4 regions of the Kitasatospora sp. NPDC058115 genome follow, and region 2 is predicted to be linked to each of the others. Evidence: riboswitches for the same ligand, from Rfam matches in the RefSeq annotation. Region 2 holds a riboswitch; each other region holds the start of a gene.

What was found. A riboswitch is a leader RNA that binds a small molecule or an ion and turns the genes downstream of it on or off. The one in region 2 is predicted to bind cobalamin.
Region 1: another riboswitch for cobalamin. It lies ahead of ACFVVL_RS31055 (ABC transporter substrate-binding protein); the one in region 2 lies ahead of ACFVVL_RS21845 (cobalamin biosynthesis protein).
Region 3: another riboswitch for cobalamin. It lies ahead of metE (5-methyltetrahydropteroyltriglutamate--homocysteine S-methyltransferase); the one in region 2 lies ahead of ACFVVL_RS21845 (cobalamin biosynthesis protein).
Region 4: another riboswitch for cobalamin. It lies ahead of ACFVVL_RS30880 (HoxN/HupN/NixA family nickel/cobalt transporter); the one in region 2 lies ahead of ACFVVL_RS21845 (cobalamin biosynthesis protein).

The regions. Positions count from the first base shown of each region.
Region 1 is NZ_JBHVTL010000036.1:79,109-86,789, forward strand. Features, by position in the region: gene ACFVVL_RS31050 (FecCD family ABC transporter permease) at 1-890, opposite strand, end outside; gene ACFVVL_RS31055 (ABC transporter substrate-binding protein) at 887-1,831, opposite strand; cobalamin riboswitch at 1,953-2,158, opposite strand; gene ACFVVL_RS31060 (hypothetical protein) at 2,238-2,540, shown strand; gene ACFVVL_RS31065 (hypothetical protein) at 2,888-3,247, opposite strand; gene ACFVVL_RS31070 (maleylpyruvate isomerase N-terminal domain-containing protein) at 4,142-4,915, shown strand; gene ACFVVL_RS31075 (hypothetical protein) at 4,992-5,612, opposite strand; gene ACFVVL_RS31080 (DUF2004 domain-containing protein) at 5,754-6,260, shown strand; gene ACFVVL_RS31085 (STAS domain-containing protein) at 6,269-6,655, opposite strand; gene ACFVVL_RS31090 (hypothetical protein) at 6,652-6,966, opposite strand; gene ACFVVL_RS31095 (helix-turn-helix transcriptional regulator) at 7,127-7,420, shown strand.
Region 2 is NZ_JBHVTL010000020.1:73,395-81,075, reverse strand. Features, by position in the region: gene ACFVVL_RS21855 (putative cobaltochelatase) at 1-624, opposite strand, end outside; gene ACFVVL_RS21850 (cobyric acid synthase) at 617-2,134, opposite strand; gene ACFVVL_RS21845 (cobalamin biosynthesis protein) at 2,131-3,117, opposite strand; cobalamin riboswitch at 3,151-3,330, opposite strand; gene ACFVVL_RS21840 (alpha/beta hydrolase family protein) at 3,543-4,658, shown strand; gene ACFVVL_RS21835 (hypothetical protein) at 4,820-6,352, shown strand; gene ACFVVL_RS21830 (CDP-alcohol phosphatidyltransferase family protein) at 6,446-7,324, opposite strand; gene ACFVVL_RS21825 (phosphatidylserine decarboxylase) at 7,311-7,681, opposite strand, start outside.
Region 3 is NZ_JBHVTL010000010.1:151,224-158,904, reverse strand. Features, by position in the region: gene ACFVVL_RS13410 (glycosyltransferase) at 1-230, shown strand, start outside; gene ACFVVL_RS13405 (choice-of-anchor P family protein) at 370-1,119, shown strand; gene ACFVVL_RS13400 (GNAT family N-acetyltransferase) at 1,188-1,709, opposite strand; gene ACFVVL_RS13395 (cytochrome P450) at 1,783-3,024, opposite strand; cobalamin riboswitch at 3,252-3,488, shown strand; gene metE (5-methyltetrahydropteroyltriglutamate--homocysteine S-methyltransferase) at 3,634-5,949, shown strand; gene ACFVVL_RS13385 (hypothetical protein) at 6,106-6,678, shown strand; gene ACFVVL_RS13380 (amidohydrolase) at 6,641-7,681, opposite strand, start outside.
Region 4 is NZ_JBHVTL010000035.1:63,936-71,616, reverse strand. Features, by position in the region: gene ACFVVL_RS30905 (hypothetical protein) at 1-98, opposite strand, end outside; gene ACFVVL_RS30900 (thioesterase family protein) at 315-1,160, opposite strand; gene nusB (transcription antitermination factor NusB) at 1,326-1,763, opposite strand; gene efp (elongation factor P) at 1,768-2,331, opposite strand; gene ACFVVL_RS30885 (M24 family metallopeptidase) at 2,397-3,503, opposite strand; gene ACFVVL_RS30880 (HoxN/HupN/NixA family nickel/cobalt transporter) at 3,584-4,696, opposite strand; cobalamin riboswitch at 4,728-4,921, opposite strand; gene ACFVVL_RS30875 (ArsR/SmtB family transcription factor) at 5,004-5,378, shown strand; gene ACFVVL_RS30870 (hypothetical protein) at 5,430-7,175, shown strand; gene ACFVVL_RS30865 (Fpg/Nei family DNA glycosylase) at 7,183-7,681, opposite strand, start outside.

The sequences.
Region 1 (7,681 bases), on a different contig from region 2:
GGTCCGCAGACGAGGCGGACCACGTGCGGGACGACCAGGCCGAGGAACCCGATCACGCCGGTCTGGGCGACCAGGCACGCGGTCACCAGCGCTGCGGTGGCGACGAGGACCCAGCGGGTGCGCTCGACGTGGACGCCGAGGGAGCGGGCGGCGGTCTCGCCGAACGCGAAGGCGTCCAGGTCGCGGGCCGAGGAGGCCAGGACCGTGATGCCGATCAGCGCGACCGCGGTCAGGAGGACGGCGGTGGGCCATCGCACGCCGGCGACCGAGCCCAGCGTCCACTCCATGACGCCGCGCGCCGCGTTGCGGTCCCCGAGGACCAGCACGACGAACGAGGTGTAGGCCCCGCACATCTGGCCCACGGCGATGCCGGCGAGCACGGTCCGGGTGGTCGGCAGCGTCCGGGTGCGCGCGGCGGCCAGGGCCAGCACGACGACGGCCGCGAGCAGGGCACCGGCGAACGCGGCGATCGCCACCGCGCCGGTGCCCACGGCGCCGGACACGCCGACGCCGAGGACGATCACGGTGACCGCGCCGGCGGCGGCCCCGTCCGAGATCCCGAGCAGGAAGGGGTCGGCCAGGTCGTTGCCGGTCAGGGTCTGCAGCACGGCGCCGCAGACCGCGAGGCCGGCGCCGGTCGCGGCCGCTCCCAGCACCCGGGGCAGCCGCAACTGCCAGACGATCTGGTCGTCCAGCAGCGTCACGTGCGGGTCGCCCAGTCCGAGACGGCGCACCACGACCTCGAACACCGTCCGGACCGGCTCGTGCTGCGAGCCGACGGCCAGACCGAGGAGCATGGTGGCCAGGAGCAGGGCGGCGGCGACGGCCAGGGCCGCCACCGTGCGGCCCGGACCGGCGGGCCGCACGGCGGGGCGGGGTGCGGCGGTCATGAACCCGGGCGCAGCAGGCCCAGCCCGGCCGACACCCGGGCGGCGCCGTCGGCGAGCAGCACGCCGGGCGTCGACTCCGAGAACGGCACCACCACGAAGGCCTTGCGCTGCACGGCGGTGAGCCTGCTCAGCACCGGGTCGTTCTCCAGGTAGTCGATCTTGGACCGGGCGGTGTCCCAGTCGGCGTCCGCGAGCACGATGGCGTCCGGATCCGCGGCGACGACCTTCTCCCAGCTCACGCTCTGCCAGGCGCCGGGCAGGTCCGCGAAGACGTTGCGGGCGCCCACGGCGTCGAGCACCAGCTGCGGCCCGCCGTGGCCGGCGCCGACGTACGGCGCCTTGGTGTCCGAGTCGAACCACAGGACCTTCAGGTCCTTGCCCGCGGCCGTCGCCCTGAACCCGGCCAGCTGCTTCTCCTGCTCCCGCTGGATGGCGGCGGCCCGCTCCGGGACGCCGAACACCCTGGCGACGTCGTTCAGTTCGCCCCACATCGCCTGCCAGGTCGTCGGCGGCACCTGGCTCTTGTCCGTGCAGCCGAACGGGGACAGGTACGACGGCATGCCCTGGCCGCGCAGCTCCTCCCGGCTGCCCGCGACCTTCTCGGTGAACGCGCTGGAGTAGGAGGCGTAGAGGAAGTCGGGACGGGCCGCGAGGAGCTTCTCCTTCGTCGGGTAGTCCTCGGAGAGCACCGGAACGGAGTCGTAGGCCGCCTTCCACTTCTCCGGGACGGCGTTGTCGAGATAGGCGGTACCGGCCATCCGGGACTCCAGGCCGAGGGCCAGGGCGACCTCGGTGGCCCCCTGGTTGAGCGTCACCAGCCGCTCGGGCGGCGCGCCGACCGTCACGGTGGTCCCGCAGTTGACCAGGCTGACCGGCTCGGCACTTCCGCCCGTCGCCGTGGACGCGACGGGCGCGGGGGCGCCCGCGCAGGCACCGAGCACGCCGGTGAAAAGGACGGCCGCGACCGCCCGGCCGGCACGTACCCGACCTGCGGGGCGTGCGGAACGTATGGACACAAACGGGTACGGCAAAGCGCGGGGCACGTGTTCTCCAAAACCCTCGTGGAACATGTCGCGCCGTGGCCGGTCTCCTGGCTTCCGCATCGACGCACCGCAGCCGACCTTCCCGGGGGGCTCTTCGAGCCGTCCCAGTGGCCCTGACCGCTGGCGAAGCCGGTCAGCGAGGGCCGCGGTACTCCGCGGCAACAGTGGCGAGGGCCGCACCGGACTCGAACCGGTTTCCCGAACACCACGGCGATGGCAAGGTATCAGGCGTGGTCAGGTCGGTGCCGACCGGCTGCCCGAGGACACCGTCCTGGCGCCGGCCGCGCAGCGCCCCCACGCCCACGTGCCGAGCACCCCTCCGCGCGCCTTCGCGCTGCCGCTGCTGCGCGAGGCCGGCCTGACGCTCTCCACCGACCTGCACAACCGGGACGGCGTCAACACCCACCACGAGCCGCTCGCCCAGGCGGCGGACCTCGTCCTCGCCTCGACGACGGCCCTCGCGGATCCCGGGCGGACCATGCGCCGGATCGTCGAGCGCGGCCGGGCCCGGACGGTCGTCGCCTCGGCGGCCGGCGACGCCGTCGGCCGTGACGAACTCCTCGCCCGCGCCGCGGCACTCGACGCAGCGGACGGCGGAAGCCCATGACGGACGCAGCGCGCGGCCACGACGTGCGCGCCCTCGGCGGTGGCCGGTGCCGGGGGCCAGGGGAGGGTGGTGACGTCGCGGGCCGCGGTGCGGGCCGCACCCGCCGGGCGAGATCGTCGGCCGGGTCGTTGTCGTGGCAGCGCGGCGCGGTGTCCGTCGGGGGCGGGACGGTCGCGACCGCCGGCGGTGGGAGCAGGCGGACGGCTCCGTGAGGTGCCGTTGAGCGGCAGGGGTCCGCCCCTGGCCCGTTCACCGCCGGATGCGGATCGCCGAGGCCCGCCGAGCTCACCCGAACGGTGCGCCGGCGGGCCGAAGGCGACTTGGCGTCAGAAGAGGTTCCGCCCGGGTCACGTCACCGGCAGACAGACGGCGTAGACCATGTAGGAGCCGCTGGTGCCTGCCGAGTTGTTGAAGGACACCGTCCACATGTTCGCGGCGGACGGGTAGGACTCGTACAGCTGGGCCGTGAGGTTGTTGCCGCCGAGGGGCGTCCGCAGCCCACCGCCCGTGATGACGGTACCTGCCGGACAGGCCGTGGTTCCCGTGTTGAGTCCGGAGGTCAGGGTGTGGGTCGTCTGGATGATCTGGGTCGGCAGGGTCGGCCCCGCAGGTCCGGCAGGTCCGACGGGGCCGACCGGACCGGCGGGGCCGACCGGTCCGGCCGGTCCGACGGCTCCGGCAGGTCCGACCGGGCCGGCAGGTCCCACAGGTCCGGCAGGGCCCTGTGGTCCGGCGGGTCCTGCCGGTCCGGCCGGTCCCTGCGGTCCTGCCGGGCCCTGAGGTCCGGGAGGTCCCGGAGGGCCCGGCTTCCCGGACGAGCAGCTGTGCGGGCAGCCGCCCCCTCCCCGGTGGTCGGTCTCGTCACCGGCCTCCGCCTGGGGTGTCACGAATCCGGTCAGCAGTGTGGCGGCCAGCACCGACAGGGCGACGTTCCGCAGCAGGGTCAGGTGTTTCCGTCGCAATCCATCCTCCGTGAGTTCCTCGAATTCCGATCCCGTTCGTACACCGCACATGGCGGTGGCCGGGGCACAATACCCATGTGAACACGCCTGAGAAGGCCGCGCGAGCAAGGAGATCCCTTTGGGGATCCGACCGAACCCGAGAAGCTGACACGGTGTCCGATGGGTCCGGGGACGTCGTACCAGCGGCTCGCCGGCGGACCGCCATTGACTCGCTGACGGTGGGTCGATCTGCGGCGACCTCCGTCATCGGCGGTCACCCGTTCCCGGTTCTCCTGAGATGCGGGAGGAGCTCGCGGGGACTACGCCGGGCGGTCATCGGCATGGGGATGTGATCGGTTTTCCTGCCGGACGGCCTTTCCCGCCCACCGGATTTCCACGCACTCGACCGGTGCGTCCTGGTGCTGTGCAAACGGCGCCGAGCCGCATCCCGCCGGACCGGTCAGGCGTCGGCCGACCTCGGCATGCCGACCCTCGGCCCGCCACCGGATGGGGCACACCCATCCGCCGACCAGGGCCACCGCCCGTCGGCACGGCACGGCACGGCAGGCACCGCGCCGCCCGGCCGGGCAGCCGCGGCCTCTGACCGGGCTCCGACAAATTCGCTGTCCGGCGGCCGGAGCCCCGTGATACACAACCGTCGTGCAAAAAATCTTGGAGTTCCCCGAGGTCCTGCGGCTGATCGAGGACCGCTCGGCCGCGTTCCGCGCCGCGATCGCGTCCGCCCCCGACCTCGACGTCCAGGTCCCCGGATGCCCGGAGTGGACGCTGCGCGAACTGGCGCAGCACCTCGGCGACGGCCGCCGCCGTCAGGCCGCCGTCGTCGCGGCGGGCCCGGGTGCCGAGCCCCCGGCGAGGACGGACCCGAAGGGCGCCCCGACCGCGCCCCGCGACCGGGAGGCCCTGGACGCCTGGCTCGCCGAGTCGACCGAGCTCATGCTCGCCGCGCTGCGCGAGGCCGGCCCGGACCGCGGCTGCTGGACGTGGTGGGGCCGCTCGCAGGCCCCGGAGACCAGCGGAGCCCTGGCCCGGCACCAGATCCAGGAGATCGCCGTCCACACCTACGACGTCCGGCTCACCCTGGGCGCCGCACAGCCGTTGCCGACGGACGTCGCGGTCGAGGGCGTCGACGAGTTCCTGACGACCGTCTCGGCGACGACCGTCCCGTGGCCGTTCAAGCCGGCGACCATCGACCTGCACGCGACCGAGGGCGGCTCCTGGCGTCTGACCCTCGACGCCGACGGCGTGCGCTGCGACGACCTCGCCGCCGACGCGGCGCCGGGTGACCTGGTGATGCGAGGCGCAGCGAGCGACCTGGTCCTGTACTTCTACGACCGCATCCCGCTCGACCGCCTGGACAACACCGGCGACACCGAGCCGATGGAGCAGCTCGCGGAGTGGGACCCGAACGCGTAGCGCGCGGGACGCGTCGGCCGGTGGTGCCCGCGCTCCTGCGGGCGCCACCGGGCCGACGGCGCCCGGTGCGGGGCCGTCACGGGGACAGCCACTCGCCGAAGAGGGGCGCGAGGCCGTTGCCGCCCTCCGCGCACGCGAACGTCCCCGGGCAGCACCGTTCCCACCCGGTGGGCGTGGCCAGCAGGGCCAGCCGCGACCACCGGGTCGCGGAGGGGGAGGACCGGTGGAGCCGGAGCCCGAGCTCCGGCACCGTCACGTCGTCGGCGGTCGGGGAGGAGGGGCGGGCCGATCCCGGCAGGACGGAGACGACGTCCGCGGCGGGGTGCCCGAACAGGTCCACGCCGTCCCAGACCACGGGGTGCTCCCCCCTCGGGCCCGGGCGCGCGCCGGCCTCGACGATCACCTGGGCGAGGCCGTCGGCGCGGCCCGGACCGCCGCCGGCGACGGTCAGCGCGAGATCACCGAAGACCCCGACCGTGTTCCAGGCCGGGTCGAAGAGGATTCCGGCGAGCCACGCGTCGTGGGCGTCCCGCAGCGATGCGAAGTCGGCGCGGGCCGGCGCCGCGCACTGCCGCGCCCGGTGGCTCCCGGGCGTCGCCGCGAGCATCGCGGAGGCCTCCTGGGGCGTCGTCCCGAACCCGAGCGTCCCGGCCCCGTCCGGCAGGGTGACGCCGGTCCCCGGCAGCAGTTCCAGCATCGGGCCATTATGCCCGGCGACCGCGCGGGACCGGCCGGTGCCTAGGATGCCCCCTGAATCACTCCGGCCGCGGTGGACGCCGATCCGGGCGCCGCCTGTTCGCGCGACGGGCCGGCACCACAGGAAGGCGGAACGTCTCGCATGAAGGCCCTTGAGCACGCCCACTTCGGGCACGTGGACACCGGTGCGCTCCGCGACACCGACATCATCTGGCGGGGCACCTCGCAGGTGGGGGACGACGAGGTCGAGGTCCTGCTGTGGGCCGGGCCGTCCAGTGCGCCGGACGCCGGGGAGCTGGACGATCTCGCCGCGTGCCTCACCGGCCTGCCGGCGCTCGACGCGGCCGCGCGTGCGGCTCTGCGAACGTACCTGGACGGGGACCGCTCCTTCGTCGACTTCCACCTGGAGGAGCTGGAGGGCAGCGGGGCGGCCGGCCGTCTCGTCCGGGAGGCGGCGGGCGACGAGGTCGGGACGGCGGCCTTCGTCGCGGCCATGCGTCTGAACGGCGTCGGGCTGTGGCTGGGCGGGGTGTCCGACCGGCCGCCGGTCGTCCTGGACTACGTGTTCGAACCCGATCTCAGCGACCAGATACTCGCCGTCGGAGCGACCCGGCACGGGGCGGTGGCATCCGTCGACTGGGAGAGCTGACGGTCCGCTCAGCTCTCGCGCGAGGCGGCGTGCCGCCGGGCGGGTGCGGTGCGGCCGTGGCGGTCGGCTTCCTCGGCGGTGGCGTGGACGGGGAAGAGGGGTGCGGCGTCGGTGAGGTCCAGCACCCGGCGGGCCATCGGGCAGGGGGCGATCAGGACGAGGGGGATCCCGGCGGCCAGGGCCCTGCGGCGGGTGATGAGGAGCAGGTTGAGGCCGCTGGAGGTGAAGAGCCCCACGTCGGCGAGGTCGACGGCCAGCACCGCCGGACCCTGGTCGAGCGCCAGGTGCAGGACCTCCGCGGCCTCGGCCTCGCTGTCCATGCTCAGATCGCCGGAGAAGCGGCAGACCACGGTCTCCCCGACCCGGACGGTTTCGGACTTCAGCCACGGACTCACGGCCGGCCCTCCCTCGGGCCCGCGCCCGGCGCCCCGCCGGCGGCGGCCGTGACGGGTGCGTCGGCCCAGGCGTCGGCGAGGCGCTCCAGTCCCTGCCACAGGTCCAGCGCGGCGTCCCTCAGGTGCACGGCGGCGGGGCTGTCCGCCTCGGCGGCGACCAGGTAGGCGTCGATGCCGGTGACGGAGTGCCGCAGCCGTCGGCGCAGCGGCTCGACCTCGCCGGCGTGGTCGCCGTGCTCGCGGGGCACACCGATGCGCTCGGTGAGGAACGCGGCGAGCCGTTCCAGTTCGTGCCGGGTCATCTGGGTCACGGGACCAACTCCCGGGAGGGCTCCGCGCGACGGTGGCTGCGCGGGCGGTGCGGGTCTTGACGTGCCTCCACTGTTCGCCCCCGGGCAATGCCTGTCAACCATTGCACGAAAATAGTGTCGTGTTTTGATCGTCGTGAATCGCCGGACGTATAATCGGCCCATGGACGACGGCACCCCTCTCGCGCGGCAGTGGACGTTCCTGACCAATCACGCCCGCGTGCTCGTCCAGATCGCCCGCGACCCCGGCATCCGGGTGCGTGACCTCGCCGCCCAGTGCCTGCTCACCGAGCGCGCCGTCCAGCGGATCATCGTCGACCTCGAAGAGGCCGGCTACCTCAGTCACCAGCGCAACGGCCGCACCAATCACTACACGGTGATCGACAGCAAGCAGCTGCGTCATCCCGCGGACTCGGGCCCGACCCTCGCCGAGCTCCTCTCGGTCCTGCTGCGCTGAAGCCCGCAGGGGGTTGCGGCCCCCCGCTCACGAAGGCCCTGCCCCGTTCCGGCGTTCCGGGGGCGGGGCCTCCGTCGTGACGGGCGCGACGGGCCCGGCGGAGCCCGCCTGCCGACGGCCAATTTCCCGGACAGCGCCCCCGTGGCGAAGCATTTCGGCCAACTTGGTGCCGTGCGGGTGACGTGTTCCCACCAAAACTGGCACTGTACCGTCCCGTCGCCGCATCGGCCCGCGCAGGTCGCACGAGCCCCGCAGGGCGCG
Region 2 (7,681 bases):
CTCCCGGGTCGCGGCGATCTCCACCGTCAGGCCGAACCGGTCGAGCAGCTGCGGCCGCAGCTCGCCCTCCTCCGGGTTCATCGTGCCGACCAGCAGGAAGCGCGCCGCGTGCCGCACCGAGACGCCCTCGCGCTCCACGTAGGAGCGGCCCATCGCGGCGGCGTCCAGCAGCAGGTCCACCACGTGGTCCTGGAGCAGGTTCACCTCGTCGATGTAGAGCACGCCGCGGTGCGCCCGGGCGAGCAGGCCCGGCTCGTAGGCCTTGACGCCCTCGGCGAGCGCCCGCTCCAGGTCCAGCGAGCCGACGATGCGGTCCTCGGAGACGCCGACCGGCAGCTCGACCAGCCGGGCCGGACGCTCGGAGGAGGCCGGGGTGCCGGTGTGCGCGCCGTCCGGGCACTGCGGGTCCGGCGCCGCCGGGTCGCAGGCGAAGCGGCAGTCGTCGACGGTCGTGATGGACGGCAGCAGCCCGGCCAGCGCGCGCACCATGGTCGACTTGGCGGTGCCCTTCTCGCCGCGCACCAGCACCCCGCCGACGGCGGGGGAGACGGCGTTCAGCAGCAGGCCGAGCCGCAGGTCGGCCATGCCGACGATCGCGGTGAACGGGTATCGGACGTCACTCATGCATGCTCCCAGGGGCCCCGGGCGCAAGGAACGGCAGCGATCCGGCCGCCGGCACCCCGCCCTCGATCAGCTTCCACAACGCGTCGGTGTCCGCGTGCTCCTCGATCAGCTCGCCCAGCCGGTCCAGCCGGGCCTCCCGCGCGGCCGCGAAGGAGGTGTCCGGCGCCGGCACGAACGCCCGGCCGGCGGCCGCCGCGACCTCGCGCAGCAGCGCGCGGCGGAAGCCGTCGTTCTCCAGCGCCCCGTGCCAGGTGGTTCCCCACACCTGGCCCGCCCGGCACCCGTCGAGGAAGGGCTCGCCGCCCTCGACCGTGACGATGCCGTGGTGGATCTCGTAGCCCTCGACCCGCTCCCCGTACGCCTCGCCGACCGGCCGGGCGAGCACCTTCTCCGCGCCGAACCGCACCCGGGTCGGCAGCAGCCCGAGGCCGTCCACCGCGCCCGCCCCCGACTCGACCTCGTCCACGATCGAGTGCGCCAGCATCTGGTAGCCGCCGCAGACGCCGAGCAGCGGCTGCCCGGCCGCCGCCCGGGCCCTCAGCACCGGCTCCAGGCCGCGTTCGCGCAGCCAGGCGAGGTCCGCGACGGTGGCCCGGGTACCGGGCAGCACGACGAGGTCGGCGTCGGCCAGTTCCTCCGGGCGGGTGGCCCAGCGGACCAGCACGCCGGGCTCCTGGGCGAGCGCGTCCAGGTCGGTGAAGTTGGACAGCCGGGGGAAGCGCAGCACGGCCACCCGCAGCACGTCCGCGCCGAGCGGGCCGCGCGCGGCCGTCCGGTCGACGACGGTGGACAGGTCGAGCGAGTCCTCGGCGTCCAGCCACAGGTCCGCCAGCATCGGCAGGGTGCCGAGCACCGGACGGCCGGTCAGCTCGCGCAGCATCTCCAGGCCCGGCGCGAGCAGCCGCGCGTCGCCGCGGAACTTGTTGACGAACCAGCCCGCCACATGCCGCTGGTCCTCGGCCGACAGCAGCGCCAGCGTCCCGTACATCGCCGCGAACACCCCGCCGCGGTCGATGTCGCCGACCACCACGACCGGCAGGCCGGCGGCGGTGGCCAGGCCCATGTTGGCGATGTCGCGGTCGCGCAGGTTGATCTCGGCGGGCGATCCCGCGCCCTCGCAGACCACCACGTCGAAGCGCCGGCGCAGGTCCGCCAGGCACTCCAGGGCGCGTTCCAGCAGCACCGGCTTGCGCTCGCGGTAGTCCAGCGCGCCGACCTCGGCGACCGGCCGGCCCAGCAGCACCACCTGGCTGCGGCCGTCGGCCCCGGGCTTGAGCAGCACCGGGTTCATCGCCGCCTCCGGCTCCACCCGGGCCGCCTGCGCCTGCATCGCCTGCGCGCGGCCGATCTCGGCGCCGTCGGCGGTGACGAAGGAGTTCAGCGACATGTTCTGCGCCTTGAACGGCGCGACCGCGACACCCTGCCGGGCCAGCCAGCGGCAGATGCCCGCGGTGACCACGCTCTTGCCGGCGTCCGAGGTCGTCCCGGCGACCAGCAGCGCCTTGCTCATGCCCCACTCCTCCGCATCCCGCCCAGGGCCGCCCGGAGCAGCAGGTGCCCGGCGACCGTCGTACCCAGGGCCAGCGCGCTCACCCGCCGGGAGAGCACACAGGCCCGTTCGATGTCGTCCACCCCGACCGGCCGCAGCTCCCCGCCCAGCACGGGGCGGTGCTCCACCCGCTCGCCGTAGTGCAGCGTCCCGCCGAGGCGCACGCCCACCGCGCCGGCGAACGCCGACTCGGCCTGACCGGCGTTCGGGCTGGGGTGCGCCGAGCCGTCGCGCCGCCAGACCCGCCAGGCGGTGCGCGGTTCGGGGGCGGCGGCCACCGTCAGCAGCGCGGTCAGCCGCGCGCCGGGCCAGCCCGCCACGTCGTCCAGCCGCGCCGAGGCCCAGCCGAACCGGGCGTAGCGGGGCGAGCGGTGACCGACCATCGCGTCCAGGGTGTTCACCGCGCGGAACGCCAGCAGGCCCGGGGTGCCCGCGAGGCCGCCCCAGACCAGGGCGTTGACCACGGCGTCGGCGGTGTTCTCGGCCACCGACTCGACGACCGCGCGGGCCAGCTGCTGCTCGTCCAGCGCGCTCGGGTCGCGTCCGCACAGGTGCGGCAGCCGCTCCCGGGCCGCCGTCAGGTGGCCGGCCGCCAGCGAACGGCCGATGGTGCGGGCCTCCCGGGTCAGCGAGGTGCCGCCGAGCACCGTCCAGGTCGCGGCGGCGGCGAGGGCGGCCCGGGCGGGCGGGCGGCGGGCCAGCAGCCGGTCGGCGGCGAGGGCGCCGGCCGCGACGGTGCCCACGGCCAGGGCGGTGAAGGCGGTGCCGACGCCGCGGTGGTCGCGCCAGAGCAGGCGTTCCAGCCGGGCGGCGGCGGTGCCGAAGCCGGCCACCGGGTGGCCGCGGCGCGGGTCGGCGAACCGGGCGTCGGCCAGGTACCCGGCCACCGCGCCGGCGCCGAAGGCGGCGGCCCGGGTCAACGGGCGCACGGCAGGGCGCAGCATCGCGTGCGTGTCCTCACTCAGGGTCCGCGCCCTGGATCGACGAACCGGCGGCGAGAGTCTCCTGGCTTCCGGGTCGAACGCACCTCCCGGGCCTTCCAGCGGCTTCTGACGGCCCGCCGTGGCGTGTTCCGGTCGTGCTCCCCGGTGACAGTGGCGGGACCGCGCCGGACTCGCACCGGCTTCCTCTGCATGCCTCCGTATTGGCTGAAGGATCCCATCACGGGCCCGAACCGGGAGTCAACCGAGGTCGTCGGGGGTGTTGGTCACACGCCGGGCCGCCCCGCCGCAGCCATGTGATTTTCCTCCCGGAACTACCCGTACGGCCGTGTCCTGCTGGCCTCCCCCCGCCCGCGCGAGTGGACTGAGGGTGGGTCGGGACAGCGAGACCGGAGACCGAGCCAGACACCGAGCACCGGGGAGCGAGTATGCGTTGGGGAATCGCGGCCACCGTGGCGGCCGCCGCCGTCGGCACCGGGGCCGCCGTCCTGGTGATCGGCCGCCGGGCGTCCGAGCGGATGGTCCGCCCGGCCGGGGCCGCCCGCGTCCGGACCGGCCCGGTGCTCGTCCAGGCCCTCGGCGCGGGGCGGGTCACCTTCACCCGCACGCCGGTGAGCGAGCGCCCCGGCCGCTGGGCCGTCGAGTGGGGCGAGGACGGTCACGCGGTCGTCGAGGAGGTCCTGCACAGTGACGAGAAGGGGGTCACCCGCCGGCTGGTGCGCGCGGACCGGGGCACCCTCGCCCCCGGCACCGAGGTCCGCTTCACCCCCCGGGTCCACCTCGGCGACCCGGGCCGGGCGCTCGGGCTGCCGTTCGCCGAGACCGCCGTCGAGGGCGAACTCGGCGCGATGCCCGCGTGGCGGCTGGACGGCAAGCGCGGCACCTGGGTGGTCCTGGTGCACGGCCCGGACGCCGACCGGACCCAGGCCCTGCCCGTCCTCCCCGAGCTGCAGCGCCTCGGCCTGCCCGCCCTGGTCGTCACCTACCGCGGTGACGCCGGCGCCCCGGCCTCCCCGGACGGCCTCGGCCACTTCGGCGAGACCGAGTGGCGGGACGTCGAGGCGGCGGTGCGCACCGCCCTGGACGCCGGCGCGGGCCGGGTGGTGCTCCACGGCTGGTCGCTCGGCGCCACGATGGCCCTGCAGACCGCCGCCCGCTCGGACCTCGCCCCCTCGATCAGCAGCCTGGTCCTGGACTCGCCGGTGCTGGACTGGCCGGCCACCGCCCGCCGGGACGCCGCCCGCTCCGGCTTCCGGGGCGCGGCCGCCGAACTGGGCGCGCTCGCGGCGCAGGGCCGCACCGGCGTGGATCTGGCCGACTTCGCCCGCATCGCCGAGGGGACCGACCTGCGGGTGCCGACCCTGGTGCTGCACGGCCCGGACGACCCGGTGGCCCCGTTCGCGGCGGCCGAGCGCCTCGCCCGCCGCCGACCGGACGTGGTCAACCTCCAGGCCTTTCCCGGGGGTGATCACGCCGCGCTCTGGAACACCGCCCCCGACCGCTACGCCGAGACCCTGCGCCGCTGGCTCACTCCGTTCTGCTGAGCCGTTCCGATCCCCCCCTCGCGCGGAATTCCGCGGCGCACCCGTTCTTCGTGGCATGGACCCGCCACAAAGATCAGGCCAGTCGGTTTGGCCTCTGTTGCCCGATCTTGTCGAGCCCCCGCGCCCCCCGCCCGCCCCGCGCGGACAACCGGATGTGACAGATGGCCGGTACAAGGGGAAGACTGCTCGACGTGACGTCTCGGAATCCGCGCGACCGTGATGCCCCGCTCCCGCCGACGATCGGTACCGGTGCGACGGTGACCCGTCTCCCCGGAACGGCCCACCGCCCCGCCGGCGCCAGGCCGGGGGCCCCGGGCGTACCCCGCCGACGAGGCCCCGCCCCCGCACCCGGCCGTGGCCGGGTCCCCGTGCCGGAGGGCTTCCCCGCCCCCGCCGAACTCGCCCCGCTGGCCCGCCGCATGCTGGTCGACGCCGTCCGGATCGCCCGCTGGGCCGGCGAACTCGACGAGGTCGACAAGCGCGGCGAGCTGCTCCCCGACGACGCCCGCGCCGCCGGCCGCGCCCTCGCCATGACGGTGGGCGCCGCCGCCAAAGCGTGGGGCCAGGCCCTGCTGGTCGGCCTGGTCGAGGCCCGGGACGGCGGTGCCGGCCCCGGCTGGCGCCTGCACGCCTGGGAACACGACGACGAGGCGGTGGTCCGCGGCTGGTCGGCCCTGTTCGACGCCTGGACGCTGCTCGCCCCGGTGCCGCCCGCCGCCCTGCGCGGCGTCTTCGCGGTGCTCGCCGGGCAGGCCGTCGACCAGGCCCCGCAGCTGCTCTCCTTCCTCCACCTGGTGGACGGCCCGGTGGCCGACATCGAGCTGCTGGAGCTGCTCCGGCGCGGCCTGGACGAGCGCCGGGTCGGCGGCGGCGAGGGTGCCTTCGGCCTCTCGCCGGTCCCGCACGCGGCCTCCGCCGTCTCCGCCGTCCGCGGCACCTGCCGCGAGCCGCAGATCGACACCCCGGCCTCGCCCGCCGACGTCGCCGCCGTCCTGGACTGGATGCTGGACGGCCTGGCCGCCGTCGGCGCGCTGACCCGCCGGGACAACGCGGCCGAGCTCTCCCCGCTCGGGAACTGGGCGGTGCGGGCCAAGCTGGAGGAGATCTGCACCGTCGCGCAGACCGCCGCCGGCCACATCGAGCAGAGCGCGCTGGAGCTGCTGAGCGCCTGCGCCGACTACTCGCCCGGCCCGGCCCGCGCCGAGTACCGGGCCTGGCTGGCCGCCCGCCCGGCCGACCGGGCGGTGGCCGAGCTGCTGGAGACCGCGCAGGGCGAGGACGCACTGGTGCGCGGCCTGGCCTTCGAGGCGCTGCGGGTGGCCGGCGTGACCGCCGAGCAGGCCGTCCGGGCCGCCGTCGACGAGCCGGTGCTGCGCCCCTACGCGCTGCTCTGGCTGGCCGAGCGCTCGGACGAGGGGGTCTCCCCGGCCGACGTGCTGGGCGCGGAGGACGCCGCCTGGCTCTGGGTGGACACCGCCGCGGCGGTGCTCGACCACGGTGAGACGGAACTGCTCGTCGGCCACGTCGAGGGCGCCTCGGCCGGCGACCCGGTGCGGCTGTTCGCCCGGGCCCGGCAGTCCGGGCACCCGCGGGCGGCCTCGGTGCTGACCGCCGTCTCCGGCGTCCACCCCGACCCGGGCGTGGCCCGGGCGGCCCGCCGCTCGGCCTTCAGCGTCCACCGCGGCGGCGCGTAGCCGCGCGGCGCACCCGGTACGCGGCGCACCCGGCATGCGGAAGGGCCCGGCTCCCCTCGGGGAGCCGGGCCCTTCCGCCGTGTCCTGCGGCCGTCAGCCGATCCGCGACTCCGCGCGGCGCGCCCGGACGTCGCCGACCTTCTGCCCCACCTTGCGGCGGATGACCAGCAGCGGCGCCATCGCGGCGAGCGCGATCTGCGCGAACGCGCCGATGTGCAGCAGGTTGTCGCCGCCCGGCAGACCGGTCGCCCAGGCCGCCAGGCAGCCGATCGAGACGACGATCCAGCAGAGCGTCGCGGTGGCCAGCAGCCCCTGCGGCTTCGGGTACTCGATCCGGCTGACCATCAGGTACGCCGCGCCGAAGATGGCGACCAGGCCGGGAAGGAACGGCGGGTCGAGCAGCACGATGGCGATCACCGTCATCGCGCCCATCGGGCAGGGCATGCCCTGGAACACCCCGGGCCGCATCTTCACGGCGGAGAAGCGGGCGAGCCGCAGCACCACCGCCAGCAGCACGGTCAGCGCGATCAGCGCGGAGAGCCGGCTGTTGGAGCCCGGCGAGACCATGCCCCAGACCGCCACGAAGTAGGCCGGGGCGATGCCGAAGCTGATCAGGTCGGCGAGGTTGTCGAGCTCGGCGCCGAGCGCGGAGGAGCGCAGCTTGCGCGCCACCAGCCCGTCGAACAGGTCGCACATCGAGCCGATCAGCAGCAGCGTGACCGCGGTGGCGGCGCTGTGCTTGTCCGGCGCGGCGTCCGGGTTGGTGATGTGCGGGACGAGCACCCCGGTGGTGATCGAGTAGATCGCCAGGAAGCCGCAGACGGCGTTCCCGAGGGTGAGGAAGTCCGCGGTGGACAGGTGCTGCGGCGAGCGCGGCGCGCGCAGCTCGCGGTCGCGGGCCCAGCGGCGGCGGCGCAGGGCCGTCTCCTCGTCGTCCAGGCCGACGATCGTCTCAGGATCAGTCACGGTCAAGGCGTGTCACCCCGGCGGTGGTCTTCTGGCCGACCTCGACGCCGACCTCGACGCCGGCCGGCAGGTAGGTGTCGACCCGGGACCCGAACCGGATCAGACCGATCCGCTCGCCCTGTTCGACCTTGGTACCGGCGTCCACGTACGGCACGATGCGGCGCGCCACGGCACCCGCGATCTGCACCATCTCGATGTCGCCGAGCTCGGTGTCGAAGTGCCAGACGACCCGCTCGTTCTGGTCGCTGTCCTTGTTGAACGCGGGCACGAAGCCACCGGGCACGTGCTCGACGGAGGTCACCGTGCCGGGCAGCGGGGCCCGGTTCACGTGGACGTTGAGCGGGCTCATGAAGATCGCCACGC
Region 3 (7,681 bases), on a different contig from region 2:
GGCGCTGCGAGCCGGGCGTCGGACGGCGCGCCGCGCTCGGGTACGGGCTCGCGCTGGCCCTGTACGCCGCCACCACCTATCTGGTCGCCGTCCGCGCGGCCTGGCGGGTGCTGTGCCGGCGCAACTCCTGGCACAAGACCGCCCGGGTCGCCACCGCGCCCACCCCGGCCGTCACCCCGGCCCCGGCCGCTGCCCCCGCCCCGGCCGTCGTCGGCGAGCCGGCGGCATGAGCGTCCGGCGCCCGGCCCGCGCTCCGCCCCCGGCCCCCGCCCCGCCCCACCCGACGACCGCACCCGGTCCTGCCTGCCGGACCGTTCCCGAGCGTCCTCGGCCGTCCCCCTCTCCCGTCCCCCGAAAGGCACCACCACCATGACCTCTCGTCGCACCCGGACCCGCACCCGCCTGCTCGCGGGCGCCGCCGCCACCGCCGCGCTGGTCTGCACCGCCGGCCCGGCCTGGGCCGCCCTCCCCGCCCCCGAGGCCAAGGCCTTCGTCGTCTCCGCCGACGCCGTCGCCGGGATGGTGGCCGTCGCCCCGACGCCCGCCTCCGCCTACCCCTCGGGCGGCACCAGCACCCTGGCCGGCATCAGCGTCGGCCCCTTCGCCAGCAACGCGCTGCTCACCTCCACCACCTCGGGCGACCCGCAGGCCGGCACCTCGGGCGCCTCCGCCACGATCGACTCGCTCGGCGTCGACCTGGGCGTCGCCACCGTCTCGCTCACCGGCGTCAACGCGACCTGCACCGCGACCCCGGCCGGCGCCACCGGCTCCGGCGTCATCGCGGGGGGCAGCGTCAAGCTCCCGCTCCTGCCCGCGATCAACCTGCAGGCCGGCGCCGGGCCCAACACCGGGATCGACATCCCCGGGGTCGGCACCATCCTCCTCAACGAGCAGCGCACCGACGCCAACGGCATACTCAGCGCCAACGCCGTGCGGATCAGCCTGCTGCCGATCCTCAACGCCGCCGACCTGGTCATCGGCCACGCCGAGTGCGGCGGCGCCGCGCCCGCCGAGGCCGTGCCGATGATCAACCCCCAGGTCGCCGCCGTCGGCGGAGCCGCGGCCCTGGCCACCGCCGCCGGGGTCTTCCTGCTGCGCCGCCGCACCACCACCGGCTGATCCCCGCCGGGGTGCCCCGGACCGGGGCACCCCGGCCTCCTTCCCCGCCTGCCTCCCGGCCTCCTCCGTCAGGCCGGACGGAGGTCGAAGCGCCAGTCGTTGCCGCGCATCGGCCGGCCCGGCGGGTACTCGAACTCCCGCACGCCCAGCAGCTCGAAGCCCGTGCCCCGGCAGACCGCGTTGGACGCGGCGTTGTCCACCGAGGGGAAGGCGTGCAGGTACCGGTGGAGCCCGGCGGCCCGGGCCTCGGCCACCACCGCACGGGTGGCGGCCTTCGCCACGCCCCGGCCCTGGAAGGCCGGCAGCACCGTCCAACCGGTCTCGTACACCGGCCCGCCCTCCCCCGTGCGCTCCCAGAACCCGATGCTGCCCGCCGCCGCGCCGTCCGGCAGCACGATCCGGAACATCCGCCCCGCGGCGGCGGGCCGGGCACTGAGGTCGACGTAGCGACGGTGACGGCGGGCCACCTGCTCCCCGCTCTCCGGGCCGCCGAGGTGGGCCATCAACTCCGGCGCGTTGAGGGCGGACAGCAGCGCCGCGTCCGCCTCGGACCAGGGCTCCAGGCGTACGGCGGTGACGTGATCGTCCATGGGCGTACGGTAGACGGCCCCACCGACAACCGCCCCACCGACAACCGCCTGCGGGGACGGGACGGGGCGGGGCCTAGCCGGCGGCCGGGCCGAGCCGGACCGGCAGGGACCGCAGGGCGTTCACGATGAACGACTCCTGCGGGAGCAGCCCCTCCGGCGGCAGCGCGAGTTCGACGTCGGGGAAGGCGCCGAACAGGGCGCTCAGCGCCTCCTCGGCCTCCATCGTGCCGAGCACCGCGCCCAGGCAGTAGTGCCGGCCGTGGCCGAAGGCCAGATGGGTCTTGTCGGACCGGGTGAGGTCGAACTCCTCCGGCCGGTCGGGGTGCAGGGCCGGATCCCGCCCGGCCGCGCCGAAGGCGAACAGGACCGGCTCGCCGGCCCGGATCAGCACGCCCTCGCCGAGGTCGATGTCCGCGGCGGCGAAGTACATCGGCAGGTGCATCACCGGCGCCTCCAGGCGCAGCGACTCCTCGATGGCGTCGCGCCAGGTCGCCGCGCCGGAGCGGATCAGCGCCAGCTGCCCGGGGTGCGAGAGCAGCAGCGCCACCGTGTGGTCGATGAGGTTGACGGTGGTCTCCGACCCGGCGCCGATCATCAGGATCAGGGTGGAGACCAGCTCCGACTCGCTGAGCCGGGACCCCTGGGCGTCACGGGTGGCGATCAGCTCGCTGGTCATGTCGTCGCCCGGCGCCGCCCGCTTGGTGGCGGCGAGGCGGGCCATGGCGGCGAACAGGTCGTCGAGGACGCCCTTGGCGTGCTCGGGGGTGGCGTCGGTCGCCAGGACGCCGTCCACCACCCGGCGCACCTCCGCCCGCTGCTCCTCGGGGACGCCGAACAGGTCGCAGATCAGCGTGGTCGGCAACGGGTAGGAGAGGCCGGTGTGCAGGTCGACGGTCGCGCCGGGCGCGGCGCCGCGCAGCGCGTCGACCAGGGCGGCGGCGATCGCCCGCACCCGGGGCCGCAGCGCCTCCACCCGGCGCGGGCCGAACGAGGGCGCGGTGAGGGTGCGCAGCCGGAGGTGGTCCGCGCCGTCGCTGGTGAACATCGACTCCACCGCGACCCAGCTGGCCAGCGGCCAGTCGGGGCCGACCCGGCCGTCGATCCAGTCGGGCCAGTGGTGGCGGGCGTTCTTGGCGAGCCGGGGGTCGGTGAGCAGCTTCCGGGCGACGTCGGCCCGGGTCACCGACCAGGCCAGGACGCGGCCGGGGAGCTCGACCCGGACGGCCGGGCCGTGGGAGCGCAGATGGGCGGCCTCGGTGTGCAGGGCGGTGCCGCGGGTGTCGAGGACGTGGGTGTAGGGGCAGCGGGGTTCCATGGGCCCTCCTGGAAGGGGAGCGGCGGTCGGAAACGGTCGGCCGATGGTGACCGTACGACCGACCGGGCGGCGGCGGAAGGGCGCTTGTCACCGTGCCGCGCGCCCGGGGGCGCCGCCCCCGAGGGCCGGGCACCACGCGTTCGCCCGTCCCGGCCGGCTCCGGACGCCCCGGACGCGGTACCGGGGGGGCGTCACGGAATTCCGTGACGGGGCCGCCGTCCTGCGTCTACGCTGACCGTGCAGCTGGTTCGCCCTGCCCGCCAGGCAGGCGCGTCGTAAGAGGGAACCCGGTGACGCCTTTCGACTGGCCAGTCCGGGACTGCCCCGCAGCGGTGAGCGGGAACGACCGCCGTCATACGCACTGGGCCCGAGCGGCCCGGGAAGCGACGGCCAGTAGGTGTCCGCCCTTTCGGGGGCGGGCGTGCCCGCGAGTCCGAAGACCTGCCCGCTGTCCGCGCGCGACCGATCGCGCGCGGCCATCCCGGTGACCTCGTGGGCGGGTCGGCGTGCACACGGAGCCGCGAACGCGCCTCCGTCCGGTACGTCATCCCTTCGCGCCCTCGTCCCGTCACCGGGCACCGAGGATCAAGACTCGCGAAGGAGAGTCCCTTGACAGCGAAGTCCGCAGCCGCGGCCACCCTGGCCACCGTCCACGGCTACCCCCGGCAGGGCCGGAACCGGGAGCTCAAGAAGGCGGTCGAGGGCTACTGGAAGGGCACCGTCACCGCCGACGCCCTGCACGCCACCGCCGCCCGACTGCGCCGGGAGAACTGGACGCAGCTCGCCGGGGCGGGCGTGCGCGAACTCCCCACCGGCGACTTCTCGCTCTACGACCACGTGCTCGACACCACCGTCGCCGTCGGCGCCGTCCCCGCCCGCCACCGGGCCGCCGTCGACGCCGACCCGCTCGACGGCTACTTCGCCATGGCGCGCGGCACCCAGGACGCCGCGCCGCTGGAGATGACCAAGTGGTTCGACACCAACTACCACTACCTCGTCCCCGAACTGGGGCCGGACACCGCCTTCACCGCCAACTCCGGCAAGGCGGTCGGCGAACTCGCCGAGGCGCTCGCCGCCGGCCACGAGGCCCGCCCGGTGCTGGTGGGCCCGGTCACCTACCTGCTGCTGGCCGAGCCCGCCCCCGGCGTCGCGGAGGACTTCCGGCCGCTCACCCTGCTGGACCGGCTGCTGCCCGTCTACGCCGAACTCCTCGCCGACCTGCACGCGGCCGGCGCGGACTGGGTGCAGCTGGACGAGCCCGCGCTCGTCCAGGACCGCACCCCGGCCGAACTGAACGCCGTCGCCCGCGCCTACCGCGAGCTCGGCGCCCGCACCGACCGGCCGAAGCTGCTGGTCGCGAGCTACTTCGACCGCCTCGGCGAGGCGCTTCCGGTGCTGGCCGCGGCGCCCGTGGAGGGGCTGGCACTGGACTTCACCGGGCCGGCCGCCGCCAATCTGGACGACCTCGCCGCCGTCGGCGGACTGCCCGGCAAGCGCCTGGTGGCGGGCGTCGTCGACGGCCGCAACATCTGGATCAACGACCTGGAGGCCTCGCTCGCCACCCTGGCCACCCTGCTCGGCCTGGCCGGCCACGTGGACGTGGCGCCGTCCTGCTCCCTGCTGCACGTGCCGGTCGACGCCACCGCCGAGCGGGACCTCGACCCGCAGCTCGCCCGCTGGCTCGCCTTCGCCCGGCAGAAGGCCGAGGAGACCGCGCTGCTCGCGCGCGGTCTGCGCGAGGGCACCGGCGCGATCGCCGCCGAACTCGCCGCCAACCGCGCCCACCTGGCCTCCCGGGCCGCCTCCCCGATCACCCGCGACCCCGCCGTGCGCGCCCGCACCGCCGCCGTCACCGCCGAGGACGCCCGCCGGACCCCGGCCCACCCCGGGCGCGCCGGGGCCCAGCGCGCCCGGCTCGGGCTGCCGCTGCTGCCCACCACCACGATCGGCTCCTTCCCACAGACCGCCGAACTGCGGGCCGCCCGCGCCGACCTCACCGCCGGGCGGACCGACGCCGCCGCCTACCGCGAGCGGATCCGGGCCGAGGTCCGCGAGGTGATCGCCTTCCAGGAGAAGGCCGGGCTGGACGTCCTGGTGCACGGCGAGCCCGAACGCAACGACATGGTCCAGTACTTCGCCGAACAGCTCACCGGCTTCCTCGCCACCCGGCACGGCTGGGTGCAGTCCTACGGCACCCGCTACGTCCGCCCGCCGGTCCTCGCCGGCGACGTCTCCCGCCCGGGCCCGATGACGGTCGACTGGTTCCGCTACGCCCAGGGCCTCACCGACCGCCCGGTCAAGGGCATGCTCACCGGCCCGGTCACCAGGCTCGCGTGGTCCTTCGTCCGCGACGACCAGCCGCTCGCCGACACCGCCCGCCAGGTCGCCCTGGCCCTGCGCGACGAGGTCGCCGACCTGGAGGCCGCCGGCGCCGCCGTCGTCCAGGTCGACGAACCCGCCCTGCGCGAGACCCTGCCGCTGCGCGCCGACGGCCGCCCCGGCTACCTGGCCTGGGCGACGGAGGCGTTCCGCCTCGCCACCTCCGGGGTCCGCGCCGACACCCAGATCCACACCCACATGTGCTACGCCGAGTTCGGCGCGATCATGACGGCCATCGACGACCTCGACGCGGACGTCATCTCCCTGGAGGCCACCCGCTCCCACATGCGGGTCGCCGGCGAACTCGCCGCCGCCGGGTACCCGCGCGAGGTCGGCCCCGGCGTGTGGGACATCCACTCCCCGCGCGTGCCGAGCGCCGACGAGGCCGAGCGGCTGCTGCGCACCGGCCTGGCCGCGATCCCCGCCGAGCGGCTCTGGGTCAACCCCGACTGCGGCCTGAAGACCCGCGGCTGGCCGGAGACCCGCGCCTCCCTGGAGAACCTGGTCACCGCCGCCCGCCGCCTGCGCGGGGAACTCACGGGCTGACGCGGCCGCGGGCGCGCACACCCCGCGGTGCGCGCCCGCCCTTCCGGGGGTCGGCACGGGCCCGGGGCTCTCGTGGCGGCGCCACGACAGGCGCTTCCGGCCGCGCCGCCGGTGGCGTGCGGGCCGCGCGGCGCCGCGGGCGGGTAGCCTGCCGGGGTGGCGGTCCACGGGTTCGGGGTGACGGAGTTCCAGCTGGTGCTGCTGCGCCGGATGGCGGACTTCCGGCCGGAGCCGGTCGAGGAGGCGCTGCGCCGGCTGGGGGCGACGCGCGCGGGCATGCGCGAGGCGAACAAGCGGTGGCAGGCGATGGTGCGCGCGCCGGGGTTCCCGTCCGGCGGGCGGCGTTGGACGGCCGTGCTCGGCGCGCCGGAGGCGGTGCTGCCGCGGCGCGTCGGGGACCTCGTCTGCACCGCACGGCAGTGGGCGCTGCCGCTCTGGCCCGACCTGCGCTTCGAGGTGCTCCTCGCGCCGGGCGGGGCGGAACTGAACGCCTGGCTGGTGCGGGCGCCGGGCAGCCGGCCGACGGTGCTGCGCACGCTCGCCGATCTGACGCCGTGGAGCTGTGTGGTGGCCGACCTGGGCGCCGCGTTCCCGCCCGCCGTTCCGCGCGAGGGCAGCGCGCCCACCAGGTTCCGGCTGGACTTCACCGCGCCGGACACCGACGGCCGGCCGTGTGCCTGCACCGCGGACTTCACCTGGGGACTGCTCCAGGAGGTGCGTCCGGCCTGAGCCGCCGGGCCGGCCCGGCGGCTCGGCGCCGGTGCACCGTCCGCCCGCCGATCACGGTGCGCTCGGGCAGCAGGTCGCGCAGCTCCTCGACCGGGCAGCTCAGCGGATCGGCGGGCCACAGCGTCAGATCGGCGAGCGCGCCCGGGCGCAGGGTGCCGCGGGTGTCGCTCTCGCCGGTCAGCCGGGCGGCGTTGACGGTGTGCAGGGCGATCGCCTCGGCGCGCCCGATGGCGTGCTCGGCGCCGATCACCCCGGCCACGGTGGCCCGGGTGGTCATGCCCCACACCGAGAGCATCGCGCCGTACGGGCCGACCGGGAAGTCCGAACCGGCGGAGAGCTGCGCGCCCTCGTCGAGCCACTCGCGCAGCGGGAACAGCGCACCGGTGCGTTCGGCGCCCCAGGCCCGCTGCTGGGTGCGCGCGCCGTCGTGCAGCAGGGGGTGCTGGACGGTCACCGGGACGCCGAGGGCAACGGCCCGGGCGCGCTGGTCGGGCCGGGCGAGGCCGGCGTGCTCGACGACCAGAGTGCCGGCGGGCAGGCCGGGGCGGCGCGCGAGCACCTCCTCGTAGACGTCGAGCAGGACGCGCAGCCCGCGGTCGCCCCAGGCGTGCACCCCGACCCGCAGGCCGCGCCCGGCCACCCGGTCGACGGCCTCCGTCAGCTCCCCGGGCTCCCAGAGCAGCCGCCCGTGGTAGCACGGCCGCCCCTGGTACGGCTCCTCCAGCGCGCCCGCCTCGAAGCCGCCGTCGATGCCGAACTTCACCCCCCAGACGGAGAGCCGGTCGTCCTCGTGGCCGGCGGCGCGCCAGGCCACGACCCGGTCCAGCAGCCCGTCCACCTCCGCCGGGGTGCGGACGGCGAAGCCGGAGACCAGGGCCCGGACCCGGACGGCGAGCGCGCCGCGGTCGCGGGCGGCACGCAGCACGTCGAGGTCCTCGACCGGGACCAGGCAGTCGCGGACGGTGCCGATCCCGGTGGCGGCGTAGTCGGCGGACGCGGCGCG
Region 4 (7,681 bases), on a different contig from region 2:
GCGGCCTCGCGGTCGGCGGCCGCGCGCGAGCGGGCCCGGGGGCGGGAACCCGCGGCGGTGCAGTCGGGGGTGCGGCGGGCGCGGCCGTTGCGGCTCATCGGGGCTCCTCGGACGGGGCGGACGGGGCGGCGGTGGGTGGTGCCGTCGCCCCTGTCCTCCCCCGCCCCGCGTGGCGCACACGTACGACGTGTCACAGGACTGTAACCGAGGGTGAATCGGATGTTTGGAGTCACGCACGGTTGTGCGGGCCGCCGCTCACGCCCCGCGCGCCCGCCCCGCGCGCGGCGCACCCGTCACTCGCCGTGCACGCCCGCTCACGCCGGACGCGGGGCCTTCGCCAGCTGGCGGGACTGGGCGACCAGCCGGCCGGACTCGTCCCACACCTCGGCGTCCTCCTCGAAGTACCCGCCGGCCAGGTTCCGGGTGGCGTGGACCAGGCGCAGCCAGCCGGCCGCGGGCCTGGCCCGCAGGTGCACGGTCAGCTCGACGGTCGGCGCCCAGCCGGGCATCCCCAGGTCGAAGGTGACCGGCGGCAGCGCGTCGGCGGCCAGCAGGAGCAGCAGCGGGTCGGGGGCGCGGCCGTCGGCGAGCCGGAACCAGCCCTGGATCCGTCCGGCACCCGAGGGCTGCCCGAGCGCCCAGCCGACGGTGGCCGGGTCGAGCCGCAGGTCGAAGCGCTCCAGCAGGGCGGCCTGGGTGAGGAGTTCCTTGGGCGCGTGCTCGACGCCGATGCACCGGTCCGGCGGCGGCAGCTGCGGCGGCACGGCGGTGGTGCGCACCTCGCCGTCCTGGGCGGCGAGGTCGCCGTGGGTGGCGACCACCCGCAGCCGCTCCACGCCGTCCTGGCTGAGCGCGGCGGTGCCGGTGGACAGCGAGCGGCCGGTGCGGATCACCTCCGTGCGCACGGTGGCCGGGCCGGGGGTGGCGGCGGAGAGGTAGTAGCCGCTGATCGAGACCGGGTCGGCGTGGCCGGCGCTCTCCGGGCGGGCGGTGTGCGCGAGCGTGAGGGCGTGGCCGGCCACGGCCAGCAGCAGTCCGCCGTTGACGCCGCCGCCGATCTGCCAGCCGGCGCCGAGTTCACCGTCGTAGCGGCCGGGCTCGTCCGGGTGCGGGGAGAGCGCGATGCCCTGGTCGAACTCGCTGCGGATCGCCGTGGTCATGGAGGTGGCCTGCCCTTCGCTGCGGGGGTCGCCGGCGGGCACGGGGCCGCCGGCACGCCGGGTTACTGGCGAGTAGAGGCCACCATACGCCGACCGGGTGAACACGCACGACGGCCGCCGGACCGTTTCCGGTCCGGCGGCCGTGGTGCACGCCGTGCGCAGGGGTCAGCGGCGGATGCCGGGCTTCAGCTCCAGGAAGCGGGCCAGCAGGCCGTTGACGAACGCCGGGGAGTCGTCGGTGGAGTACTCCTTGGCGATCTCCACGGCCTCGTCCAGGACGACCGCGTCGGGGACGCGGTCCTCCCAGATCAGCTCGTACGCGCCGAGCCGCAGGACGTTGCGGTCCGCGATCGGCATCCGGTCGAGCGTCCAGCCGACCGCGTACTGCGAGATCAGCTCGTCGATCCGGCGGGCGTGCTGGACGTACCCCTCGACCAGCTCCATGGTGTACTCGCCGACCTGCGGGGTGCCCTCGTCAGGCTTGGGCTCCCGGGCCCGGGCCACCCAGTCGGCGAGGACCGTCAGCGGGTCGACCCCGCGGTGGTCGGCCTCGAACAGGATCTGGAAGGCTCGCGTGCGGGCCTTGGTGCGTGCGGACGACACGGACTTACTTCACCCGGCCGAGGTAGCTGCCGTCGCGGGTGTCGACCTTGACCTTCTCGCCGGTGGTGATGAACAGCGGCACCTGGATCTCGGCGCCGGTCTCCAGCGTCGCCGGCTTGGTGCCACCGGTGGAGCGGTCGCCCTGGACGCCCGGCTCGGTCTCGGCGATGACCAGCTCGACGGCGGCCGGGAGCTCGATGTAGAGCACCGAACCCTCGTTGACGGCGACGAGCGCGTCGAAGCCCTCCAGCAGGTACTTGGCGGCGTCGCCGACGACGACCGGCTCGATGGCCAGCTGGTCGTAGGTGTCCATGTCCATGAACACGAAGTTCTCGCCGTCCTTGTACGAGAACTGCATGGTGCGCTTGTCGACGTTGGCGGTCTCGACCTTGGTGCCCGCGTTGAAGGTCTTGTCGACGACCTTGCCCGTCAGGACCTCCTTGAGCTTGGTACGCACGAAGGCCGGGCCCTTGCCGGGCTTGACGTGCTGGAACTCGACGACGGACCAGAGCTTGCCGCCCTCCAGCTTGAGGACCATGCCGTTCTTGAGATCGTTCGTGGAAGCCACGGGCGCACTTACTCCTGGATATAGCTGTCAAGGAACCAAGGGACGCGTCCTGTGGCACACCTGCGTCACAGGGCGAGGAGCTCCTTGGTGGTGATGGTGAGCAGCTCGGGCCCGCCCTCATCCAGGGGGCGCACCACGAGCGTGTCCTCGATCCGGACCCCGCCCCGCCCCGGGAGGTGGACCCCCGGGCCGACGGTGACCGGTACGCGGCTGTCCAGTTTACCCATGTCCGTGGGGCCGAGGCGCGGGGCCTCCCGGATCTCCAGGCCGATGCCGTGGCCGATCGGGTGCACGGAGCCCTCGGTGTGCCCGGCCGCCCCCAGGATCTCCCGCGCAGCCCGGTCGGGTACGCACAGCTCGACCCCCGGCCCGAGCGCCTCCCGCCCGGCCCGCTGGGCGCGGAACACCAGCCGGTGCAGCTCGACCTGCCAGGGCGCGGGGGCCGCTCCGATCACGAAGGTGCGGGCGGTGGACACCCCGTAGCCGCGGTACTGCGCGCCGAGCACCACGGTCAGGAAGTCGCCCTCCTCCACCCGCCGGTCGGTGGGCTGGTGCGCCGGCTGGCCGGAGTGGCTGCCGGTGCCGACCGAGACCGGGAAGGCCGCCCGGTCGGCGCCGTGGTCGATCATCCGGCGCTCCAGCTCCATCGCCAGGTGCCGTTCGGTGCGCCCGACCAGGATCGACTCCAGCAGCTCGCCGAGCGCCTGGTCGGCGATCTCGGCGGCGATCCGCAGGTCGGCGATCTCGTGCTCGTCCTTGACCACCCGCAGCCGCTCGACCGCCTGGCCGACGTCCGCCAGCCGCACCCCCTCGGCCAGCCCGGCCACCGCCCGGTGCCGGGCGACCGTCAGGTCGTGCTCCTCCACCGCCAGCCCGGCCGCCCCCAGCCGCGCGGCGGCGGCGGCCGCGGCCAGCGCGGTGTCGGAACCGGTGGCCACCGGCAGCCGGGTGACGTCGGGGGCGATCAGGTGCTCGCCGGTGTCGTCCGGCGGCAGGTCGTCCGGCAGCGCGAGCAGCACCCGGTCCCGGGTCAGCAGCAGGCTCGCCCCGCACGGCGGGCAGCCGGTCAGGTACCGCACGTTCGCCGCCCGGGTGATCAGCGCCGCGTCGGCCCCGGAGGCACCGCAGTGCTCCCGCAACCGCTCCCGGCGGCCCGCGTACGCATCAGCCATGCGTCGAGCCTACGAACCCGGCCCCCGATCCGCCCGCCGAACGCCCCCACCCGGGCAGCCCCGGCCTCCCGCCCGGGCCGCTACTCCGCGGCCTTCGGGCTCCACTTCCGCTCCACCCCGGCCAGCCGCCAGTAGGCGATGGCGGCGGCCCAGACCACCACGAACAGGGCGACGATCGCGTAGCCGACGTTGTCCAGCGAGATGTCCGCGATCCAGCCGCTCACCGGGTCGGTGAGGTCCAGCTTCTCGTGCAGCACGCCGACCAGCTCGATGGTGCCGATGACGAAGGCCACCGCGATGGAGAGCCCGGTGATCGTCAGGTTGTAGTACACCTTCCGCACCGGGTTGGAGAACGCCCACTGGTAGGCGAAGTTCATGAAAGTGCCGTCCAGCGTGTCGAACAGGCTCATCCCGGCCGCGAACAGCAGCGGCAGGCAGACGATCGCGTACCACGGCAGGCCGGAGGCCGCGCCCGAGCCGGCCATCACCATCAGGGTGACCTCGGTCGCGGTGTCGAAGCCCAGGCCCAGCACCATGCCGACCGGGAACATCTGCCCGGGCCGGGTGATCGAGCGGGTCGCCCGGTTCAGCACCCGGGCCATCAGGCCGCGCGCGTTCAGGTGCGCCTCCAGCTCGGCCTCGTCGAACCGGCCGGCGCGCATCGAGCGGAACACCCTGAGGATGCCGAACAGCGCCGCCAGGTTCAGCGCGCCGATCAGGTAGAGGAAGACGCCGGAGGCCGAGGTGCCGACCATCCCCAGCCACTGGTGGGTGGACGACTCGTCGTCCATCAGCGTGTTGGCCAGCTGCGCGCCGCCCGCCACCAGGGCGGCCATCAGCACCACCATCGAGGAGTGCCCGAGCGCGAACCAGAAGCCCACCGAGACCGGGCGCTTGCCGTCCGCCATCAGCTTGCGGGTGGTGTTGTCGATCACCGCGATGTGGTCGGCGTCGAAGGCGTGGCGCATGCCGAGGGTGTAGGCGGTGATGCCCAGGCCCACCCCGAAGACCTGGGTGCCCACCTCGTACTTCTCCGGCGCCACCAGGAAGATCAACGTGCCGAACGCCACCACGTGCATGGCGAGGATCACGCCCAGCAGCCCGGCGGTGCGAAGGGTGTCCTCCCGGCGCCAGCGGAAGGCGGGCAGGGCGGCGGGCGACGCCGCGGCGGCGGCGGTTTCGGGCAGGGTCATCTGCGGATCACGCTCCAGCACCTCGTGGAATGACTTCGTGAGATGCCGCGGCCGGTCTCCTGGCTTACGGGGCTCCCGTACCCGCCTTCCCAGGCGCGCGAGGCGCCCAGTGGCGTCGTGGGTACGGACACTCTCCCCCGATCACAGTGGCGAGGGCCGCTCCGGACTGGGACCCCTGAGGGTCCGTCACCGGTCTTCCCGAGCACCACGGCGGGGAACACCGTAGGGGCCCGGGGCGACCCATGCAAGGCTGCGCACCTACGCAGGTGTTCAGGATCACAACCTCCCGCCTGCCAGAATGGGCCGCATGCATCTCGTACCGGCCGACCGCGCGGGCCACCGCACCATCGACGGCCACCGGGTCTGCGAGGCCATCGCCGCGATCGGCGACACCGCCCACGTCCGCTCCTGGGCCGACCGCTTCGCCCTGCTCGCCGACCCCGGCAGGCTCGCCCTCCTGCTCGCCCTGCACCGCACCGGCCCCCTCGCCGTCACCGACCTCGCCGTCGCCACCGGCATGCGCGACCCCGCCGTCTCCCAGGCCCTGCGCCTCCTGCGCACCGCCGGCGTGGTGGCCGGCGAGAAGGAGGGCCGCGTCGTGCGCTACCGGCTCGTGGACGCCACCCTGCGCCCCCTCCTCGACCAATGCGCCGGCGACACCCCCGCCATAGCAGCCGGCTGACCGCCGGGCGGCCACCCCGCCCGGCCGGAGCCCGCTGAGTACGATCATGGCGTGTCGAACCCCCGCCGGCTCCGGGCCCGGCCCGACGACGACCGCTGGAACACCCGGCCGGTCCGGGCACGCGTCCTCGCGGTGGTCCGCACCCTCACCTCCGCCACCAGGGTCCTGGAGGTCCTCGCACCACTGCGCGAGCTGGACGGCATCGGCTTCGCCGTCACCGTCAACCCCGGCTCCGCGTTCACCGCCGGACTCGACGACCACCTCCGCGCCCAGCCCGGCCTCACCGTCCTGCCCTGGCGGGAGGCCGTCCGGCAGCGCTTCGACCTCGCCGTCGCCTGCGCCGTCCACGCCTCGATGCACCGGCTGCGCGCACCCCTCGTCGTCCTCCCGCACGGCGCCGGCTACAACCGTCTGGTCCCCGAGTCCACCGGCGACACGGTGACCGCCGCCGGGCTCTCCCGACACGAACTCACCCATCGCGGACGGGTCTTCCCCGCCGTCATCGGCCTCTCCCACCGCGAGCAGTTCGACCGCCTGCGGGCTGCCTGCCCCGAGGCGCTGCCCCGCGCCCGCGAGGTCGGCGACCCCTGCTTCGACCGGATGCTCGGCGGCCTCGGCGCACGCGACGGCCACCGGACCGCCCTCGGCGCGGTCGACGGCCGTCGCCTCGTCGTGGTCACCTCCACCTGGAGCGGGCACTCGCTGCTCGGCCGTCACCCCGGCCTGCCGCTGCGGCTGGTCGAACAGCTGCCCGCCGACGAGTACACCGTCGCCGCCGTCCTGCACCCCAACGTCTGGGCCCGGCACGACCTGCGCGCCCTGCTCGCCCCGGCCGAACGCCGCGGCCTGCGGCTCGTCCCGCCGGACCGGGGCTGGCAGGCCGCGCTGATCGCCGCCGACTGCGTGATCGGCGACCACGGCTCGGTCTCCTTCTACGCCGCCGCCCTCGAACGCCGCACCCTGCTGGTCGCCACCGGCGCCGCCGAACTCGACCCCCGCTCCCCCACCTACGCCTTCGGCCGGGCCGCTCCGGCCCTCGACCCCGACGGCGACCTGCTCACCCAGCTCGAACGGGCGGCGGCCGAGCAGGACCCGGCCGCCCTGCGCCCCGTCACCGACCGCTCACTCGGCCGCCGCGGGGAGTCCGCCCGGATACTGCGCGAAATCTTCCTCTCCTACCTGCCCGGCATCGAGGCACCGCCCGGCGACCCCCTGCCGCTGCCCCACCCGCGGCCGGTCCCGCTCGCCGCCGAACGGCCCACCGCCTACGACGTCGTGGCCACCGGCGAGGGCACCGCGATCCACCTGCGCCGCTACCCCGTCGGCCCCGGCCGGCCCACCGCGCGCGGCTTCCTCGCCGTCGCCGACGACGAACCCAGCCCCGTGCTGCGGCGCACCGCCGACGTCCTGGCCCGCACCGGGAGCGACACCGAACAGCCCGCCGAGGCGTGGCTCGCCGCCACCGCCGGCGCGGCCGAGCTCCCGCGCCTCACCGTCGCCGTCGCCGCCCTCGGCCCGGACCACCACCTGCTGCGGCTGCCCGGCGGCCTCCTCCTGGAAGCCCGCGCCGACCGCCCCTGGGGCACCCCCGTTCCCCGGCTCGACCCGCTCCTCCTCGGCTCCGCCGTCGCCCACTGGCTCACCACCCCGGCCGCGACCCCGACGGCGCTCCCCCACCGCACCCTCACCCTCCACACCGGCCCCCGCCGCACCAGCATCAGCTTCACCACCCGACCCGGACACCCCGACGGACCCGCCATCCACAGGCCGACGGGCCCTTCCTACGGTCAGAGTTGAGGGCGGGTCAGGTGGTCGGGCGGGGTGGTTGGCAGGTGGGGCACCAGAAGAGGTTGCGGGAGGCGTGTTCCTCGGTGCGGATGTCGGTGGCGCAGATCAGGCAGGGCTGGCCGGCGCGGCGGTAGACGTAGACCTCGCCGCCGTGGTCGTCGACGCGCGGGGGGCGGTTCATCGCCTCGGGCGTGTGCTCGGGGCGGACGGTGTCGATGCGGCCGGCGGCGGTGCCCTCGCGCATCAGGGCGACCAGGTCGGCCCAGATGGCGTCCCACTCGGCGCGGCGCAGGGAGCGGCCGGGCAGCTGGGGGTCGATGCCGTGCCGGAACAGCACCTCGGCGCGGTAGACGTTGCCGACGCCGGCCAGCACCTTCTGGTCCATCAGCAGGGCGGCGACGGTCGTGCGGCTGCCGGTCATCCGCCGCCAGGCGGCGTCCGGGTCGGCGTCGGCGCGCAGCGGGTCCGGGCCGAGGCGGGCGGCGACGGCGGCCTTCTCGGCGTCGGTGATCAGG